Enhydrobacter sp.: one gene and its partner. The protein of the gene in region 2 binds, or shares a complex with, the protein of the main gene of each other region. Links are inferred from orthologs where the notes say so. Each region holds a gene or a part of one and is shown on either strand. Other genes may lie near its edges.

What was found. The genes of interacting proteins can lie anywhere in the genome.
Region 1: the proteins of trxB (region 2) and trxA are in contact, whole or in part, in a crystal structure (PDB 1F6M), measured with the Escherichia coli proteins. The link is inferred for Enhydrobacter sp. from one-to-one orthologs.

Annotation. Positions count from the first base shown.
Region 1 is NZ_CP126889.1:2,469,634-2,472,454, reverse strand. It holds trxA (thioredoxin), read left to right. Parts: upstream 1-1,161; coding sequence 1,162-1,482; downstream 1,483-2,821. Other genes in the region: accD (acetyl-CoA carboxylase, carboxyltransferase subunit beta), read right to left, coding at 2,807-2,821; OJF58_RS12380 (folylpolyglutamate synthase/dihydrofolate synthase family protein), read right to left, coding at 1,492-2,784; addA (double-strand break repair helicase AddA), read left to right, coding at 1-1,079. UniProt on the Escherichia coli protein: Participates in various redox reactions through the reversible oxidation of its active center dithiol to a disulfide and catalyzes dithiol-disulfide exchange reactions.
Region 2 is NZ_CP126889.1:3,677,462-3,684,883, forward strand. Bases 2,297-5,181 are described here. They hold trxB (thioredoxin-disulfide reductase), read left to right. Parts: upstream 2,297-3,197; coding sequence 3,198-4,166; downstream 4,167-5,181. Other genes in these bases: OJF58_RS18410 (Lrp/AsnC family transcriptional regulator), read right to left, coding at 2,543-3,019; OJF58_RS18420 (LysR family transcriptional regulator), read left to right, coding at 4,163-5,089. Outside these bases: carB (carbamoyl-phosphate synthase large subunit), read left to right, coding at 1-1,035; transcription elongation factor GreA, read left to right, coding at 1,125-1,598; OJF58_RS18405 (septation protein IspZ), read right to left, coding at 1,674-2,252; OJF58_RS18425 (DUF6492 family protein), read left to right, coding at 5,431-6,309; OJF58_RS18430 (CoA transferase), read right to left, coding at 6,396-7,422.

The DNA.
Region 1 (2,821 bases), 1.2 Mb from region 2 along the record:
TGCCGCGCGACAACGAGCGCCTGCTCGCCGCCGCCGATGGCAAGGCGCGGCTCTGGCTGCCGCGCGCCGACGATGCCAACGAGGCGGCCCGCGCCTGGCGCGCGGAGGCGCGCGAGCGGGCCCTCGAGGAGCAGAACCGTCTGCTCTATGTCGCCATGACCCGGGCCGAGGACCGGCTCTATGTCGGCGGCTGGATCGGCCTGCGCAAGCAGGATGCGGGCTGCTGGTACGACCGCATCGCCACGGGCCTCGCCGCCAGCGTCGGGAGCCAAAGCGCCGGGCGCCGCCGCGCGACCGCCAGGACGTTCGACTTCACCGAACAGTTGGGTGACGAGGGCTGGTCGGGCGAAGGTTTCGAGCTCACGAACGAGGGCCGCATCGTCGTGCCGGAGCAGCAGGCCCTGCCGTTGTCCGATATCGTTGCCGTGCCCACCTGGCTCGAGCAGGCCGCGCCGCGCGAACCCGATCCGCCGACGCCGCTGGCGCCCTCGCAGCCCCTGCCCGACGAGCTGGCCGCACGCTCGCGCGCCTTCAGCCCCGTTGCGGCGGGCGAGTCGGGGCGCTGGAAGCGCGGTCGCCTGTTGCACGAGCTTTTGCGCCATTTGCCCACCATGCCGACCACCGAACGCACCGCCGCCGCGCGCCGCTTCCTCGCGCAGCCTGCGCACGGCCTGACCGACGAGGAGGTCGCCCAATGGGCGGCCGAGGCACTCGCCGTCACCGAAGCTCCCGCGCACGCCCTCCTGTTCGCCCAAGACTCGCGCGCCGAGGTGCCGTTGATCGGCATGGTGAAAACGCCGCGCGGTCCGTTCACCGTCAGCGGCCAGGTCGACCGGCTGGCCCTCTCCGAACACGAGGTGCTGATCGTCGACTACAAGACCAATCGTCCGCCACCGGCCGATGCCGCTGGGGTGCCGCTCGCCTATCGTCGCCAGCTCGCGCTCTATCGGGCCCTGCTGGGGGCGATCTACCCCGGACGGCCGATACGGGCTTTCCTGCTCTGGACCTCGGGTCCCAAGCTTATGGAGATTGACGCAGTAACCCTCGACAAATCAATGCCTTACGCGGGCGAACCTTGACTTGGCCGGGCCCTCTTCCTAGCTTTGAGCCAAGAGCGACGCCGGTCCATCGACCGGCCTTATTTGTCTGCGGAGCCTCGCCATGACCGTCAAAGCGACCGATGCCTCCTTCGATCAGGAAGTGCTGAAATCCGACAAACCCGTCCTCGTCGACTTCTGGGCGGAATGGTGCGGCCCGTGCCGCATGATCGGCCCGTCGCTCGAAGACATCTCCAAGGAGATGGACGGCAAGCTCAAGGTGGTGAAGGTCAATATCGACGAGAACCCGATGGTGCCGACCAAGTACGGCGTGCGCTCCATCCCCACGCTGCTGCTGTTCAAGGACGGCCAGGTCGCGGCAACCAAGATCGGCGCCGAGCCCAAGCAGAGGCTGGTGAGCTGGATCAATACCGTCGTGAGCTAAGCGTCCAGCTCAGCCGTTGCGTTGCAGCACGGCGCCGGCGAGATAGAGCGATCCACAGATCAGAATGCGCATCGGCGCGGGCTGGGTGGCCAGAAGGTCCTCCAGCGCCGCGCCGATGTCGTCTGCGGGCGCGCAATCCAGGCCGACCTCGGCCGCCTTGGCACAAGCTTCCTGCGGCGTATAGGCACTATGGCCTTCCGGAAAGGGCACCGCGCGCGCCGCGCGCGCATGGCGCGCCAGCGGCCGCAGGAAGCCCGCAGCGTCCTTGCTCGTCAACATGCCGAATACAAGATAAAGCGGCAGCGGCGCCGGCTCCTTCGCCCAATCCGACGCCATGCCGGCGAGGGCGAGCCCGCAATCCTCGTTGTGGCCGCCGTCGAGCCACAGCTCACAGCCCGGCGGCAGGGCCTCGACCAGCGGGCCGCGCGTGAGCTTCTGCAGCCGCGCCGGCCACTCGACCGTGGCGAGGCCTTTTGCGATCGCCCGATCGTCGATCGCGAAGTTCGCCGCCCGCAGACGCTCGATGCAGGCGACGGCGGTGGCGGCGTTGTCGATCTGGTGCGCCCCCACGAGCGCCGGCGCCGGAAGATCGAGCGTCGTGGCGTCGCTTTCGTAGCGGAAGCCTGCCGGGCCCGGCATGACCCGCCATTCTCGGCCGAGGCGGAACAGCGGCGCCGCGAGGGTCGATGCCTCGGCCTCGATCACCTGGGCGCTCACCGCGCGCTGGCGACCGATCACCGCCGGCACGGCATGCTTCAGGATGCCCGCCTTCTCGCCGGCGATGCCCTCGAGCCTGTCGCCGAGGAAGCCCGTGTGGTCGTAGCCGATGGGCGTGATGGCCGCGAGCGTCGGCGCGATCACGTTGGTGGCGTCGTAGCGTCCGCCCATGCCGACCTCGATCACGGCTAGATCCGCCGGCACGCGCGAGAAAGCGAGATAGGCGGCCGCCGTCGTGATCTCGAAGAAGGTGATCGGCTTTTCCTCGTTGGCCCGCTCGCAGTCGCCCAGCACCGCGTCGAGCTCGCTGTCCTCGATGAGACGGCCGGCCACACGGATACGCTCGTTGAAGCGCACGAGATGCGGCGAGGTGTAGACATGGACGCGGTAGCCCCCCGCCTCCGCCATCGCCCTGAGATAGGCGACCAGCGACCCCTTGCCGTTGGTGCCGGCGACATGGACGATGGGCGGCAGCTTTCGCTCGGGCGAGCCGAGCGCCGCGAGCAACCGCGCGATGCGCTCGAGGCCGAGATCGATCGACCGCGGATGGAGCCGCATCACGCGCTCCAGGATCGGATCGATCATGCTCGGCTCCGGTGCCGGAGGTTCAGGCGCCGACGAC
Region 2 (7,422 bases):
GGGCTGCAGCGCTACATGCGCGACGCCGTCAAGGTCTCGGGCGCCAACCCGGTGCTGATCGATTCCTACCTCCGCGACGCCATCGAGGTCGATGTCGATGCGCTCGCCGACAGGGAGCACAACGTCTTCGTCGCCGGCATCATGGAGCATATCGAGGAGGCGGGGATCCATTCCGGCGACTCGGCCTGCTCGCTGCCGCCTTACTCGCTGCCGCACAAGATCCTGGCCGAGATCGAGCGCCAGACCGAGGCGATGGCCCGGGCGCTGCAGGTCGTGGGGCTGATGAACGTGCAGTACGCGGTGAAGGACGGCGAGGTCTACGTGCTCGAGGTCAATCCGCGCGCCAGCCGCACCGTGCCCTTCGTCGCCAAGGCGACCGGCCAGCCGATCGCCAAGTTCGCCGCGCGCCTGATGGCGGGCGAGGCGCTGAAGTCGGTCGGCATCAAGAAGAGCTCGAAGGCCAGGCACGTCGCGGTGAAGGAGGCGGTGTTCCCGTTCGCGCGCTTCCCCGGCGTCGACACGATCCTGGGGCCCGAGATGCGCTCGACCGGCGAGGTGATGGGCCTTGATGCGGATTTCGGCCGCGCCTTCGCCAAGAGCCAGCTCGGCAGCGGCGCCAAGGTGCCGATCGAGGGCGTAGTGTTCGTGTCGGTCAAGGACCAGGACAAGCCGGCGATGGTGAAGCCGGTGAGGCGCCTCGTCGATCTCGGCTTCAAGGTCGTGGCGACGGGCGGCACCGCCGACTTCCTGCATCGTCACGGCATTGCCGCGCAGCGCGTGAACAAAGTGCTCGAAGGCCGGCCGCACATCGTCGACCTGATGAAGGACGGCAAGGTGCAGCTCGTGTTCAACACGGTCGACGGCGCCTCGGCGCTGACCGACAGCTTCACGCTCCGGCGCACGGCGTTGATGCACAAGATCGCCTATTACACGACGGTCGCGGGCGCCAAGGCCTCGGTCGAAGGCATCGCCGCACTGAGCGACGGCGCGCTGGATGTCGCGCCGTTGCAATCCTACTTCAAAAGCACGTTCTAGGCCCATGCACCGGGCCATGGCCCGGATGCGCAACCGAACTGCGCCGTTGGGCGTTGACGACGTTCGATTCATTAAGGACGATCCGCGATATGGAAAAGGTGCCAATGACATCCGAGGGGCTCAGGAGCCTCGAGGAAGAGCTGAAGCAGCTGAAGAGCGTCGAGCGCCCGGCGATCATCAAGTCGATCGCGGCGGCGCGCGAGCATGGCGATCTGTCGGAGAACGCCGAGTATACGGCTGCGCGCGAACGGCAGGGCTTCATCGAGGGCCGCATCGCCGAGGTCGAGGACATCATCTCGCGCGCCGAGGTGATCGATCTTTCCAAGCTGTCGGGCAAGACGGTGAAGTTCGGGGCCACGGTGCGGCTCGCGGACGAGGATACGGACGAGAAGGTGAAGTACCAGATCGTCGGCCCCTACGAGGCCGACCTCGCCAGGGGCCGCATCTCGGTGACCTCGCCGATCGGCCGCGCCCTGATCGGCAAGAGCGTGGGCGACACCGTCGAGGTGCAGACGCCGCGCGGCGCCAAGTCCTACGAAGTGGTCGGCGTCCAGTTCAAGTAGTTATGGGACCGCGCGCATCCTGCGTGCTCATGGGCGGGCTGGACCCTTCGACAAGCTCAGGGCAGGCGCCCGCGGTCAGGAAGACGATGCGGCCGGTATCGCGCCGGCCGCCGCGGCCCGGCGGCGGCCGATCGTCGTCATGGTCGCGTACTGGATCAGGAACAGGCCGAGCTTGCTCGCGATGCCCCAGGCCGACATCGCTGCGGCCCAGCTCCTGGCGTCGAGCGAAAGGGCGAGCGCAACGTTGAGCAGGGCCGAGGCGAACATCAGCCCGGCCCAGACAAAGCCGAAGGCCGTCGCCACATCGATCACCGGCATCGCGCGCGGCGGCAGGTAGCGGTTCATCCAGCCGCGCTTCAGCATGACGAGCCCCACCATCGAATAGATGACCGAGGGCTTCAGCATCACGAAGACCGGATCGCGGGTGAGGAAGGTGGCCGCGCCCGACGACAGCACGGCGATCACGCTGACCCATTGCAGCGCCGCGACCGGCTTCCTTCGCAGGAGTTCGCCGCCGATCTGCACCACGCCCAGCACCATGCCGAGCGCGACCGCCAGCAGGAGATCGTCGGTCGCGACATAGACCGCGAGGAACAGGAGCGTCGAGGCCAGATCGAGCAGCAGCACGCGCGCCGCCTGGAACAGGTTCTTCATGCCGCCTCACAACGGTAACGCTGTGTATCGAACGCGAGGCTATATGTACACGCCGTTTCCGGCAAGGGCTCTATCGTCTCCTTCATCGAAGCGGGCAACTGCCGAGGCGCTCATGAATGCGCCACTGGAGCTGGTCACCGGCAGCATCGACCCTCGGGAATGGAACGGTTGCCTTTAATCGCCACAAGCTGTGTCATCCCGAGCGGAGAGAGGGATCCCTGGCCGGCGCCGATCAAAGATCCCTCGCGTCCGCTCGGGATGACACGACCGTGGCTGGACCGCTCCCTTGATCACTCCACCGGGATCGGCACGCCGGGGAGCTGCTTGGCGGTGCGGAACACCATCATCGACTTTACGTGGCTGACATTGGGCGCCGAGGTGAGACGGGTGGTGAGGAACTTCTGGTACTCGTCCCAGGTCTCGGCCACGATCTTCAGCAGGAAGTCGGCCTCGCCGGCCAGCATGTGGCACTCGCGCACCTGATCCCAGCCGGCGATCATCTCCTCGAAAGCCTTGAGGTCGGTCTCGGCCTGGCTGTTGAGCCCCACCAAGGCGAACACCGAGACGCTGTAACCCAGCGCCTCGGCGCTGAGATCGGCATGGTAGCCCTTGATGATGCCGGCGCGTTCGAGCGCGCGCACGCGGCGCAGGCAGGGCGGCGCGGAGATGCCGGCCCGCTCGGCCAGCTCCACGTTGGTCATGCGGCCCTCGGCCTGCAGGTCGTTGAGAATGCGCCGGTCGATCCGATCGAGCTTTGCGCGAGCCATCCTGTTTTCCTCCATTGGCGCCGGTCTATGCCAGAACCATGCCGGTCGCGCAATAAAGTTGCGAGAATTCCGCGTCTCGCCGTGAAGAATTGCGCCTTGGCGCTACAACAATCCGTGCAACCCTCCCGAGGTTTGCATATATGTCGAAGATATGCAGTTTGTGGGATGCGGAGCGGACATGGCAGCACATCGCAACAAGGTGCTCATTCTCGGGTCGGGCCCAGCCGGCTACACGGCCGCCATCTATGCCGCCCGAGCGAACCTCAAGCCGATGCTGGTGCAGGGCATCCAGCCGGGCGGCCAACTCACCATCACCACCGACGTCGAGAACTACCCGGGCTTCGCCGACGTGATCCAAGGCCCGTGGCTCATGGAGCAGATGCAGAAGCAGGCCGAGCACGTGGGCACGCAGCTCTTCTTCGACACCGTCGTCGAGGTCGACCTCCGCCGTCGGCCGTTCCTCTGCATCGGCGATTCGGGCGACCGCTACGAGGCCGACGCGCTCGTCATCGCGACCGGCGCCTCGGCGCGCTGGCTGGGCCTGCCGAGCGAGGAGAGCTTCCGCGGCGGTGGCGTGTCGGCTTGTGCCACCTGCGACGGCTTCTTCTTCCGCAACAAGGAGGTGGTCGTGGTGGGCGGCGGCAACACCGCGGTCGAGGAGGCGCTTTACCTCACGCACCACGCTTCCAAGGTGACGGTGATCCATCGCCGCGACGCCTTTCGCGCCGAGAAGATCCTGCAGGACCGGCTGGCTCGCAATCCCAAGGTCTCGGTGCTGTGGGACCATGTGGTCGAGGAGATCCTGGGCGAGACCGCGCCCGCGCCGCTGGTGAAGGCGGTGCGCGTCAGGAACGTGAAGACCGGCGCCACGCGCGAGCTCGCGACCGACGGCGTGTTCGTCGCCATCGGCCACTCGCCCAACACCGATCTGTTCAAGGGCCAGCTCGCGATGGATTCGGAGGGCTACATCATCACCAAGCCCGACTCGACGACGACCGACATCGACGGCGTGTTCGCCGCCGGCGACGTGCAGGACAAGATCTTCCGGCAGGCGGTCACGGCCGCCGGCACCGGCTGCATGGCCGCGCTCGAGGCGGAGCGCTGGCTCGCCGAGCAGGATGCGCGGATGGCGCAGGCGGCGGAATGAGCGGTGAGCTCGACCGCGCCGGGGGAGACTTCATGGACTGGGACAAGCTGCGCATTTTCCAGGCGGTGGCCGATGCGGGCAGCTTCACACATGCCGGCGAGAGCCTGAAGCTCAGCCAGTCGGCGATCTCGCGCCAGATCGGGGCGCTGGAAGAGCAGCTCGGCGTGATGCTGTTCCATCGCCATGCGCGTGGCCTGATCCTGACCGAGCAGGGCGAGCTGCTCTATCGCACCGCCCGCGACATGGCGGCCAAGGTCAACACCGCCGAGGCGCTCCTGCGCGCCAACCAGGACAAGCCGGCCGGACGGCTCAAGGTCACGACCACGGTGGGCTTCGGCTCGACCTGGCTGACGGCGCAGATGCACGAGTTCACCGCCATGTATCCCGAGATCGACGTGAGCCTGGTCCTGTCGGACAACGAGCTCGATCTCGGTATGCGCGAGGCGGATGTCGCGATCCGGATGGTCATGCCGAGGCAGCCGGGCCTGGTGCAGCGCCATCTGCTCACCGTGCGCAGCCACGTCTATGCCTCGCACACCTACATCCAGAAGTACGGCCGGCCCAACTCCGTGGAAGAGCTCGACCGGCATCGCATGATCATCTTTGGCGAGGATGCGCGCGCGCCGGCGCCGGACGTGAACTGGCTCCTGCGCGAGGGCAATCCGGACCAGAATCCGCGGCTGGTGGTGCTGCGGGTGAACAATGTCTACGGCATCTTCCGCGCCGTCGAATCGGGCATGGGAATCGCCTCGCTGCCCGACTATCTGGCGCGCGAATCGACCAAGCTCGAGATCCTGCTGCCCGACCTCAACGTCCGCACCACCGACGTATACTTCACGTACCCTGAGGAATTGCGCCATTCCAAGCGCATCGCGGTCTTCCGCGACTTCCTCCTGCGGAAAGTGGCCGAGACCCGCTTTTGATCGCTATTAGTTGTCGTATTGCATTTCCGGTGTAGGCATGCGGCTCCTGCATGTCTGTGATCGAAACTTCGAGCCTAACATTCCAAGCCCCAGCGAGTAGGTTGGTTTCAGGTTGTCGACGTGAACGGTTGTGACTGATCGCGCTCGAAACTCGGGATCCTCATGATCCCACGTCTCCCAGACGTGAAGCCTCCCTGTTTGACTCGCCGGGCTCTAGGGCCCGGCGTCTTTTTTCAAGGCGGCGGCCAAGTGCCGCTCGGGGGCGAAGATCACAGGCTCTCTCCCTATATGATGTTATAAGACGTCCCGGCGCTCCCCACGACGAAGGTCCCAACGACCCGATGTTCTCCGAAGTTCGCCAAGCGATTCTGCCCCTTGCGTTGCGCAACCTGAAGCGCCGCGGCGACCTCGAACGGGCGGGATTGCTGATCGAGTCGCTGGCCAAGCACTGGCGTGACAGCAAGCCGCTGCAGCTCCTCATCGTCTCGCCGGCGCGCGACGCGCGGCTCCTGGGAAGCGAGCTGCCGCGCTTTCCCAACATCGACGTCGATGTGCGGGCCGAGTCGGAATTCTTCCCGGCCTTCAGTCGCTTCTACATGATGACCGGCTGGTACCGGCAGCAGATGGTGAAGCTGCAGGTGCCGGTGATGCTGGGCTTCAAGGGCTACCTGACGCTCGACTCCGATGTCTGCTGCGTGGGCGACTTCGACGCCACGACCTTCGTCGAGGACGGCCGTGCGCTGTCGCGCTGGGAGCCCAAGCGCTATCACGACTGGTGGAGGAGCGCGGCCGAGATCGTCGGTACGTCGTTCGACATCAAGCAGCACGGCCTGTCGGTCACCCCCAACATCCTGCATGCCGACCTCGCGGCGCAGGCGCTGCGTTATTTCTCCAGGGACGGCGGCGACGCCTTGACGGCGCTCAGCCTCTGGGTGCTGCGCAAGATCGGGCAGATCCCCTGGACCGAGTATTCGCTCTATACCTGCGTCGCCGAGCACGAAGGCAATCTGCTCGACTATCACGTCCACTGGGATCCCTGCTATTTCTCCGACACGCAGCTTTTCTCCGAGCATACCTGCGTCTGGGGCGCCGCCGATTTCGAGCGCCTCGTGAAGCTGCCGGCCGGCACCGATCCCGGCGGCAAGTTCATCATTGTGCAAAGCCACGCCCGCATCCCGCTCGACCAGGTCCGCGATTACTGCCTGAGCTTCGCGGGGTAGTCGTATGGACCGCGGGCGCCTGCCCTGAGCTTGTCGAAGGGTCCAGCCCGCTCATGAGCGCGCAGGATGCGCGCGGTCCGGAAGAGTCAAACCTCGCCGTCGTGCTCGCCGATCCGGGGCGCTTTCTCGGTGCCGCCGGCGCGCTCGCCGTCGAGGCTGAGGGGCAGGCCGTGGAAGAGGGCGGGGCTGCCGGGATAGGGCTTGGCGAACATCCCGAGCGCGGCGGTCTGGGCCAGCTCCAGCACCTGCGGCACCGAGTTCAGCGGCCCGTTGGGCACGCCCAGTGCGTCCAGCCTGGCCGACCAGTGGGCGCGGCTCTGTTTCTTCATAATGTCGGCGATCATGCCGAGCAAGAGCTCGCGCCGCTCCAGCCGATCGACGTTGGTGCGGAAACGCGGCTCGTCCGGCCATTCGGGATGGCCCAGCGCCTCGGCAAACTTGCGCCACAGCCGGTCGTTGCCGGGGCAGACCATCAATGGCCCGTCGCTGCACTCGAAGGCCTGATAGGGCGTGAGCGTGGGATGGCCGGTGCCTTGGCGCGGCGGCATGCGGCCGGTGACGGAATACTGCGCCACGTGGTTGGAGGCCCACATCAGGCCCGATTCGAACAGCGACGTGCCGACGAGGCAGCCTTCGCCGGTCGTGTTGCGCCTGGCCAGGGCGGCGAGGATGCCGATCGCCGTCCACATGCCAGTCGAGAGATCGATGATGGAGACGCCGACCCGCGCCGCCGGTCCCGAGGGATCGCCGTTCAGCGAGATCAGCCCCGCCACCGCCTGGATGATCGGCTCGTAACCCGGCCGCTCCTTCCACGGACCCGCGTTCCCGAAGGCGCTGAGATCGGCATAGATCAGCTTCGGGAAGCGCTTGCGCAGCGTCGGGCCATCGATGCCGAACTTCGCCGGCACATCGGCGCGCAGGTTGTGGACGAACACGTCGGCTGCACCGATGCGTTCGATCAGCGCCTCGCGTTGCCCCACCTCGGCGAGATCGCAGGTGATCGACTTCTTGCCGCGGTTCAGCGCGATGAAGCCGGTCGCGGCGCCGTCGACGAAGGGCGGTCCCCATTTGCGCGCGTCGTCGCCCTCGGGCCGCTCGACCTTCACCACTTCG